DNA from 2 places in the Candidatus Accumulibacter contiguus genome. Region 1 is predicted to be linked to the other one. Evidence: riboswitches for the same ligand, from Rfam matches in the RefSeq annotation. Region 1 holds a riboswitch; the other holds the start of a gene.

Region 1 (4,996 bases):
CAGGTACAGTCGCGGCGCTTGCGCGAGCAATGTGGCAATCGACAGCCTTTGCTGCTCGCCACCCGAAAGCGTCTGCACGTCGCGCGCTGCGAGTTCCGCGAGGCCGACGGCTGCCAGCGCCTGGCGGGCGATCCGGGCATCCTTTTCGGATTCCCAATCCCAGCGGGCAAGATGTGGGTGGCGTCCGACCAGCGCCGTCTCCAGAACCGTCGAGGAAAATGCTTCACTCCGGCTTTGCGGCAGCCAGCCGCGAATGCGCGCGCTGGCGCGCGCGCCCAGCCTTTCATAGCTCGCCCCGTCGAGCAGCACGGCACCGGCTGCCGGCGGTCGCAGACCGGCCAGTACCGACAGCAGCGTTGACTTGCCGGCACCATTGCGTCCGAGGATGGCCAGGCATTCGCCCGGCTGTACGGTCAAGGCCAGGTCATGGCAGAAACTGCGGTCAGCCACGCCAACGCTGAGCGCATGCGTAGACAGCAAACCGGGGACCATCAGTACCGTCCAGGTGCAGCGCGGGAGAGCAGGAAGAGAAAAACCGGCACGCCGATCAGCGCGGTGAGCACGCCCACCGGCAGTTGTTGCGGCGCCAGCAGGGTACGGGCCAGGGTGTCGGCAATCACCAGCAGGCTGCCCCCGGCGAGTACCGAGGCGGGCAGCAGCAAACGCTGATCATTACCAGCGGCGAGGCGAACGAGATGCGGCACGATCAGGCCAATGAAGCCGATCGCGCCAGCATGCGTCACCGCGGCAGCCGTGGCCAGCGACGCGACAAGGTAAACACCACGGCGTAATGGGCGAACCGCGACCCCCAGCGCCTGGGCAATGTCGGCACCACGCGCCAGCAGATTGAGCTCACGGGCAAACGGCAACGCAATCAGCAGCACGATCACGAGCAGGATCAGCACCAGTTGCGGGTCCCCGCTCTGCGACAGATCACCCATCAGCCAGAAGAGCATGCCGCGCAGCTGGTCGTCGGGAGCAAGCGCCAGCAGCAAGGTTACGACGGCACCGCAACCGGCAGCAACGATCACGCCGGTCAGCAGCAGGCGCGACTGCGTCCAGCCCCCTTCTCCATGCGCCAGGCCGAACACCAACAGCATCGCAGCGAGCGCGCCCGCGAAGGCCAGGCCGTTGATCCCCGCGACGCCCAGGCCAAGTACGATCGCCAGCAAGGCGCCGATGCCGGCACCGCCCGAAATGCCGAGCACGTAAGGGTCGGCGAGCGGGTTGCGCAGCAAGACCTGCAGCAAGGCACCCGCCAGTGCCAGCAGGCCGCCACAGGCGAAACCCGTCAACGCCCTCGGCAGACGCAGGCTGCGCACGACGTCGCCGGCCATGCCGTCGCCCTTGCCAAACAGGGTCGCCAACACCTCGGTCGGGTTGATCGCAATACTGCCCACCATCAACGCCAGCACGATGCTGAGCTGCGCCAGCCCGGCAAGCGCTGCGAGGATCAGTAAAGCACGGCGGCGGGTGGGCATGCAGCGCCCTACTTCGGCGCGTAGCGAACGCCGACAAAGACGTTCGCCCCGGCAGTGGCGTAGTTGTCGGCCGTCTCGTAATCCTTGTCGAAAATGTTGTTGGCGCGTGCAAACAACACCCAGTCTCGCTGCAGGCGGTAATCGGCGTAGAGGTTCACCAGACCGTATCCCCCGAGGCGAACGCGGTTGGCCGGATCCTCGTAGCGATTGCCAAGCAATTGCCACTCGCCGCGCAGATCCCAGTTCCCAAGGCTTCGGCTGAGGTAGCTGCTCATCTGCTGCTCGGCACGGCGAGCCAGCCGATTGCCTTTGTTTGGGCCGTTTCCCTCATTCCGCGGATCCAGGAAGTCCAGCGCGACCCCGGCGCCCCACTCCGAGAAACGCCCGTCGTAGGTCAGCGTGGCACCGCGCAGCAACGCCTTGCTGACATTGACCGGGGTGAATGTCGGTGGCCGGAATTCGATCAGATCAGTCACCTGATTGTGGTAAACGACCGCCGAAGCGCGATGACTGCCCTGCTCCCAGTTGACACCGGCTTCGGTATTCTTCGCCGTCTCCGGCTTCAGATCGGGATTACCACCGGCGAAACCGAAGAGGGCAGGAAAATACAGCTCGTTGAAGGTCGGAGCACGAAACGCCGTGCCATAGGAGATATGGGCACGCCATTGCGGCGTGAATTGATAGCCATAGGCTGCGGAACCTGTGCTCTTGCCGCCAAACTGCGAGTTGTCGTCATGCCGCAGATTGAACTGCAGCCGGTGCTGGTCGAGATTTCCGTTCCAGCCGGCAAGCCATGAATTGATCGTGCGCTCGGTGACGGTGTAGTCGGTCGTGCTGGAAACCTTCTGCCTGTTGTACTCGTAGGCCAACAGGGCTTCGCCGACCGGCAGCTTGATGTCGTGCTGCCAGGACACGAGGTCCATGGTGGTATTGAAGACGCTGTCCCGGAAGTTCCCGATATAGTCCTTGCTGTCGTCGGTACTGCGACCGAGACGCAAGGTACTGGTCCATGCCTGATGCAGGCGATTGCGCGAGTAGATGGAATAATTGCCGACGTTCTGGTCATTGCTGAAGGGCTGAGCGGCGCCCAGCGTGCCGAAGTCATTGCCGTCGTACTGGTTGGTGCCTTTGCTGAGCAGCAGGTTGACCCCGAGTTCCTGCCCTTTGGCCGGGCGAACGGCAAAACTGGCGCTCAGGTTCCTGTTGTAATAGCCATCCCGGTCGCGATTGTAGAACAGGCTCTTCTTGTTGTTGATGGCATTGAAGCCGTCGGTATTCGTATAAGCTGCCTGGACGCTGTAGGAAAGCAGTTCCGTGCCACCGGCAATGCCGACGCTGGTGTCGGTCGTGTGGTAGGAGCCATAACCGGTGCTGGCGTTCACCCGCACCGGCCCCTCGCCTCTGCGGGTGAAGATCTGGATCACGCCGCCGATGGCGTCGGCCCCGTAGAGCGAAGACGCCGGGCCGCGCAGGATCTCGATGCGCTCGATCTGGTCCAGCGGAATCCGCGACAATGCCGCGCTGCCGCTCGTCGCCGAGCCGATGCGCTGGCCGTCGATCAAAACGATCGATTGATTGGTATTGGCGCCACGGATGAACACGCCGCTATTGGACCCCGCACCGCCGTTGGCGACGTACTGAATTCCCGGTTGCCGTGCCAGGAGTTGCGCCAGTGTCGTCTCCCCGGCCTGATCGATTTCCTCGCGGGTGATGACCGACACATCACTCGTCAGTTCATTGGTTCGGGTAGCTTGTCGAGTCGCCGTGACGACAATCGGGTCGAGTTGCGTGTCTGCGGCATGCAAGGCCGTCGAGACCAGTGCGGCAACAGTTGCGGTGAAAGTGGCGGCACCGGCTGCCCGCCGTGTATTGGGATGCATGATGAAATTCCCCCTCTTGCCGACCAGCGTCCCCGCAAGTCGGCGGACCAATAATGCGGAAGGGCACGAGGGAAAGGCAGGCATGCGAGCCGAGCGTTGCGTGTCCGCTTCCCCGCGACACTTCCGTCCTGTGGTGTGCGAAGGCCGGTATCCGGGCTCGCGAGTCTTGACCTGCCGCCTTCCCAGGCTTTTGCCCAGTGGCATTTCGACAGGCCCACACTCGCTTACCGTTGCGGGGGCAGCACAGGCATTCTGTTGCGCATCGAGCGTTGCGCGAAATCCACCTGTTTCCCGTTTAACCGCTGCGGCGAATCCGCGTGGCGGCACCTTGCACGATCTCTTCCGCCGTTCGAGGTCAGCGAAAAAACGGATTATAGCCTGCCCGCAGGGCAGGCGATCGACGATTGCAGCGGAAAACAGCGGCCGCATCACAAACAAGGTGCAGAAGCGGCCCTTACGCCTTGACCGAGCATGCTTTTTGAATCTATAGTCTGCTCCATGCTGAATGAACTCAACGCGCTCGAAATCAAGATTGCTCAAGTGGTTGCACTGTGCCGCACATTGCGAACCGAGAATGACGTGCTGCGCGAGCAACTCGCGTCGGTAGAAACCGACAAGGAACGCCTCACCGAACGTATGGCGGCTGCCTGCGCGCGGCTTGAACAGCTTGCCCAGCAACTGCCCGAAGCCAAGACCTGAAAACTCTGATCTGATGCCCAACGAAGCCAATTATCTCGACATCGTCCTGCTTGGCAAGGAATACCGTGTCGCCTGCCCAAGCGATCAACACGCTGCGCTACTCCAGGCGGCAGACTATGTTGACGGGAAAATGCGCGATATCGCCGGAAAAACCAAGAGCAATCTTCCCGAGCGCATTGCCGTCATGACTGCGCTCAACATCGCTCACGAGCACCTCGGCCGAAATCAGGAATTTCCGGAGCAGCATCAGAAAATTGAATCTGAAATAGAGCTGGACATGAGCGCGCTTAGGGGTAGAATCTTCGCCATGGAGGCAGAGCTTGATCTGGTGCTGAAGTCGGATTAGGGTTGTTTGTCATTCCGGCCTCCAAGAGAGTTCCCTGCGGTGTTGTCAGGTCATAGATTCCTTGAACCAATGCTAAATGGCATTGGTCGCAGACCATAGAAACCGCTGTTGTGTGCGCCCCTTGTCGGACGTGCCTGATGCGGAAGGGAAGTGACCTATCTGAACCGAGGTTCAGGATGCCGGCCTGATGGCATCCGCAGGGACAAAAGCGCGGAACCTCTGGTTTCGCGCTTTTTTGTGTCCCGCTTGTGCCCGTTTCTGGCGAAACGTCGGTTCCTGAGGTACCGTCGAGTATGCAACGCGCCGCTATCACCCCTTCGCGGGAAGGCAGTCCGCTTCCGCCTGCGAGTGATTGGCATAGGTCGGCCAGTCGGGAACGTACTCGTCAGCCTGGCTGCCCCAGGTGCTCCAGCCCTCTCGCGAGCCGCGGGCAAACATCTCCAGGAAGGGACCGGGCGAGCAGGACTCGATCAACGCATAGGCTTCGTCCGGCTTGCGGGAATGTTCCCGCTTGCGGCTCTTGATGATGTTGACCTGGCGGCGGCCGGGGGCCAGCGTGCGCGCGTCCTTCCCCCGGACGCCGAACAGGA
Region 2 (4,996 bases), 1.8 Mb from region 1:
CTTTGGCAAAGCCCCAGCCTTCGGCGCGCGTACGGTACACATACATCTCCTGCAAATGCACACCATGCGCGTCCAGCAGGCTGTCCGGCGTTCCCAGCAGGTGCTTGGAGAACAGGCCCATGCTGGACCATTTGTGTGCATTGCCGAGGACGCGCGATTGCGCTTCTTCCTCTGCGTGGCGCGCACGCGCAATGTGTTCGTCACAGGCCTTCAGACGTTCGTCCAGTTTTTCGCTCAGCGCGATCAGCAGGCGGGATACATCCCAGGCGGACTTGGCGCCGACCTTCCATTCATTGACCAGTTCCTGCTCGATCCGCACCCGGATCTCGCGCGCCATGTCCTTGCGCGCTTTCAGCTTGGTGCGGTAGAAACCGGGGACGCCCAGCGTGCGGTAGTCATCCTGATAACGCTTCTCACACAACTTGGTGAGTTCGTCCAGCCAGGTGGCGCGCTCGCGCTCGCGCACCAGCGACTTGAAGTTGGGGATGACGGCTTCCCACTCGCCAGTAAAAGACTTCCAGCGCTTGTTGGCGGCATCTTCCGGCAGGATGCCCAGCGCCAGCGTCAGATGGTCGTCGGACAGCAGCCAGCGTAGCTGCGTCTCCTTTTGCTGCACAAACTCGTGAAAATCCTGCTTGCGCGGTTCTTCGATGAAGCCGGACGCCTCCTGCCAGTGATTGAAGCGCAACTGCAGCGCCGCCTGTCGGGCAAAGCTGTAGGTCAGGTATTCACTGATCTCTTCTTCGGGAATGGCCAGCCGCTTGATGCCGAACGTCAGAAAACGCTTGGAGCGCTCTGGAATGCGCCCCTGCGCAGCGGTTTCCGGCGAGCCATCGCCATTCTCCGCGTTCTCCATGCGGTCGAGCGAGGCCCAGTTGATGTTCTTCGCGGTCACGATCTTTTGATACAGGAAGTCAGCGACGATGCCGGGCACATCCCGGTCCACATCCACCGTCAAGCCGTTCTCGTTTTCGTTGCCAAAGACGAAGCAGCCGTTGAACGGGTCGCTCAGCGTCAGCCGCTCCTTCACGCCGGTGACGTCGTAGGGTTGATAGACGCCCACCGACATGGCGTTGAGTTCGGTCAGGGCGGCAAATCCGTTGGCGTGGTAGTTGCCGGTGTCCCAGTTGGGGTTCGGGTAGGCGTCGGGCAGCAGCGCGTAGATCAGGATGCGGAAACGCTTGGAGTCGGGATACAGATCCCGCAGCTGTGCCACTGCGTCGATCACGCTGCCGCTGCCGGTGCCGCCGGCCAGGCCGAGCACGACATGGAAGGTGACTTCGGTCTGGCCGTTCTGCTGCAGCAATTTGACCTGCGATTGCAGCTGTTCGCGGTATTTGTCGGCCTTGCAGGCAAACAGGAAGCGGCCCAGCCGGCGCTTCTGGCCACCGAGCGTGGCGCCGACGATGCTGTTGAGAATGTCGCGCCACTCCTGCGGGCTGCCCAGCCAGTGCTTGAGTCCCGGATAGCTGTCGAGATTGTCGAGCCGCGAGGTGAGATTGGCATCGGTAATCAGCAACTGGCTGGCCTTGGGCAACTGCACCGAGGTGCCCAGGGTTTTCCAGCTGGGGTCGTCGATCGACATCATTTCGCTGGACGAATCGACGTACAGGTAGCCGATGCCGATGTCGGCCAGTTTGTCGCCGCGGAATTCCTGGTACAGGCTCTTTCGCAGGGCCCGGATGATTTTTCCTCCGGTGCCGCCCAGCCCGATGACGAGGTGATTCATTCCGAAAGTTCCTCGTTGCAATGAGTCGAAAGTAAAATGATCACCGATGTGCCACGCTCCGCCGTGGGCGGCATCGGCGGAGCCGGGGGATCTGCGCAGTGGGTGTCAGATGGCCGCTTGCCACAGTCTCCAGCTGCTCGGGGGAGTATATGTCCACCCATCAACTGCGGTCAATCGTGAGAAGACCCGCACTGCCAAGGCTCTGTCGTATAATTGACCCGTTTTGGGTACCTTGCCCCACGCTCGTGGGGCGGGTGAAACGGGAAGCCGGTGAATCTGAATCTTCAGACATTCCGGCGCAGCCCCCGCTGCTGTAAGCCTGACGACTCCGCAATACGCCACTGTGCTCGCGCATGGGAAGGTGCTGGAGAAGATCGACGGCAAGCCAGAAAACCGGCCCAAATCAAACGTAGTGCCGTTCCCCGGGGTAAAGGGAGGGCTATGTGGATTCGCCGACAGCAGGTTTTCTCGGCTTTTCTTCCGACCCGCAGGTACCGCTCCCCCGCCTGGCACGGCTTGCCATTGCTCGCTGTGGGAGAGAAGCATGCACATCATGGAAGGCTTTCTGCCGGTCGAACACGCCCTGGGGTGGACGCTCGCTTCGGCCCCCTGCGTGGCCTATGGCTTGTGGGTCATCAAGAAACGTATCCGCGAACATCCGGAACAGCGGATGTTGCTGGGTGTTGCCGCCGCGTTCACCTTCGTTCTCTCGGCGCTCAAATTGCCGTCGGTGACCGGCAGTTGCTCGCACCCCACCGGCACCGGGCTCGGTGCCCTTCTCTTCGGCCCGACAGCCATGGCGCCGATTGGCATGGTCGTCCTGCTCTTCCAGGCGCTGCTGCTGGCGCACGGCGGACTGACGACGCTGGGTGCCAACCTCTTTGCGATGGCCATTGTCGGTCCGTTCGCCGCTGCCGCAGTGTTTCGTGTGGCGCGCAGCATCAAACTCTCGTTTGCCACCAGTGTCTTTCTCGCCGCCAGCCTCGGCGACCTGCTGACCTACCTCACCACCTCGGTACAACTGGCCTGGGCCTTCCCTGATCCGACGGGTGGTTTTGTCGCTTCCTTTGCCAAATTCGCCAGCATCTTTGCGATCACCCAGATCCCGCTGGCGATCAGCGAAGGACTGCTGACGGTGCTGATCTTCAATGCCCTGGCGCGCTTCAACGCCAGGGAACTGCAGGATCTGCAGCTCGTCGGGAACGACGAGGTACGGGTATGAAACGCCGGCAAAACCTGTTGCTGCTGGTCGCCGTGGTCCTGCTGTCTGCGCTGCCGCTGTGGCTGGTGCAGAAACCGGCGGCGAATGCCGATCATCCCGTCGAGCTCTTTGCCGGCGCTGACAACCAGGCCAGGGATCTCATCGGCGCCATCGATCCTGATTTCCAGCCCTGGTTCCAGCCACTGATGGAGCCGGCCAGCGGTGAAATCGCCTCCCTGTTGTTCGCCTTGCAGGCGGCGCTGGGTGCCGGCTTTATCGGTTACTACCTGGGTGTCTCGGTGACCCGCGAAAAGCTGCGCCGGGAAGCGGAAGAAGCCAATGGAGCTGCACCACGGTGCTGATCGAGCAGTCGGCCTACGCCAACCGCTGGCGGCAGGTTTCACCGGCGGCGAAGGGAAGCTTTGCGCTCGCGGGCCTGATCGCCGCTTTTGCCGCCGGCACACCGATGGTCGCTGCCAGCGTGGCGGCGATTCTCGCCGCCATCACGCTGCTGGGTGCCGGTGTCGCGCCAGCGCCTTACCTGCGCGTCGCCTCGCCAGCACTGGCCTTTCTGCTTCTCGGCAGTCTGTCACTGGCGTTCTCGCTGGGCGTCGATGAGCATGGCATCACGCTGCAACTGCTCCCGAACGGCCTGAACCAGCTGGCGCAGGTATTGTCCCGTTCGTTTGCTGCGCTGACGGCGCTGCTCTTTCTCGCGTTGACCACGCCGCTTCCCGATCTGATGAACCTGTTGCGCCGACTGAAGACCCCCGAGATCGTGCTCGAAATCATGGTGCTCTGTTACCGGATGCTGTTCGTCTTCTCCGCGGCGGTGCAGGACACCTGGATCGCCCAGACGGCGCGCCTGGGCTACGCGACACCACGCCTGGCACTGCGCTCGCTGGGCGGTTTGACTGCCAATCTGACGCTGCAGGTGTGGCAACGGGCAAACGACCTGCATGTCGCGGCGCAGGCGCGCAACAACGAGGGTCCATTGCGTTTTCTTGCGCCGGTCTTTGCCCATGCCGGTCGCGACCTGGCCATCGCAATGACCGCTGGCAGTACGCTGCTTGCACTGGCGGTGGCGATGTCATGACGCGCTCGGCAGACGACCTCCTGCTCGAACTGGCGCAGGTCTGCTTCCGTTACCCCGATGGCAGCAGCGGACTGGACGACTGTTCGATCGCCGTCCGGCGGGGCAGCCGCAACGCCCTGATCGGCGCCAACGGTTCCGGCAAGACCACCCTGTTCCAGCAGTGCAACGGCTTGCTGCGACCACAATCCGGCGTTGTTTACTACGCCGGGGAAGCGGTGGATTACCGTCGCAGTGGCTTGCGCCAACTGCGCAGCAAGGTCGGCATGGTTTTCCAGAATCCGGATCGGCAACTGTTCTCGGCGAGCGTCCTCGAAGACGTTTCCTTTGGGCCACTCAACCTCGGTCTGAACGTCGCCACGGCACGCCAACGCGTCAGTGCCGCGCTGCAAGCCGTGGGCATGGCAGCGTTTGTCGACAAACCCGTACACAACCTGAGTTTCGGCCAGAAGAAGCGGGTTTGCATCGCCGGGGTTCTGGCCATGGCGCCCGAACTGTTGATCCTCGACGAACCGATGGCCGGCCTCGATCACGCCATGCAGGAAGATCTGCTGGCCGTGCTTGAGAACTTGCATGCGCGTGGCATCACCCTGCTGCTGGCGACGCACGACATCGATTTTGCCTACGCCTGGGCGGACCAGATTCACCTGATGGTTGCCGGTCGCTGTAGCGCATCGCTGCCGGCGGCGCATCTGGCGACGGCTGGCGAGGCCTTGTCGGCGGCAGGATTGCCTTTGCCCGGAGTGATCGAACTGCAGCACCGTCTGAAGAAACTCGGCGTCCTCCCGAGCGATGCCTGGCCGCGCAAGATCAGCGATCTGCTCGCTCTGCTGGGAACCCGCAGCTGCACGCCCCATTTCGAGAGGATGGTCTAACGATCATGACTTCTCTAGGCACCCTCGATCATGGAAGTCATGACCGTCTCCCTCTCCCCCGACCCCTCCCCCGCAAGTGGGGAGGGGAGATTCCTGAG

Evidence for each region. A riboswitch is a leader RNA that binds a small molecule or an ion and turns the genes downstream of it on or off. The one in region 1 is predicted to bind cobalamin.
Region 2: it holds a riboswitch for cobalamin, as region 1 does, so the genes downstream of both, V5B59_RS03200 (energy-coupling factor ABC transporter permease) here and V5B59_RS12020 (TonB-dependent receptor domain-containing protein) in region 1, are expected to answer to the same signal.

Annotation. Positions count from the first base shown of each region.
Region 1 is NZ_JAZKUC010000001.1:2,443,967-2,448,962, forward strand. It holds gene V5B59_RS12010 (ABC transporter ATP-binding protein) at 1-492, opposite strand, end outside; gene V5B59_RS12015 (FecCD family ABC transporter permease) at 492-1,481, opposite strand; gene V5B59_RS12020 (TonB-dependent receptor domain-containing protein) at 1,490-3,361, opposite strand; cobalamin riboswitch at 3,487-3,707, opposite strand; gene V5B59_RS12025 (hypothetical protein) at 3,860-4,060, shown strand; gene V5B59_RS12030 (cell division protein ZapA) at 4,074-4,406, shown strand; gene V5B59_RS12035 (MT-A70 family methyltransferase) at 4,716-4,996, opposite strand, start outside.
Region 2 is NZ_JAZKUC010000001.1:656,390-661,385, forward strand. It holds gene V5B59_RS03195 (tubulin-like doman-containing protein) at 1-1,729, opposite strand, end outside; cobalamin riboswitch at 1,938-2,145, shown strand; gene V5B59_RS03200 (energy-coupling factor ABC transporter permease) at 2,274-2,951, shown strand; gene V5B59_RS03205 (energy-coupling factor ABC transporter substrate-binding protein) at 2,948-3,292, shown strand; gene cbiQ (cobalt ECF transporter T component CbiQ) at 3,286-4,026, shown strand; gene V5B59_RS03215 (energy-coupling factor ABC transporter ATP-binding protein) at 4,023-4,898, shown strand.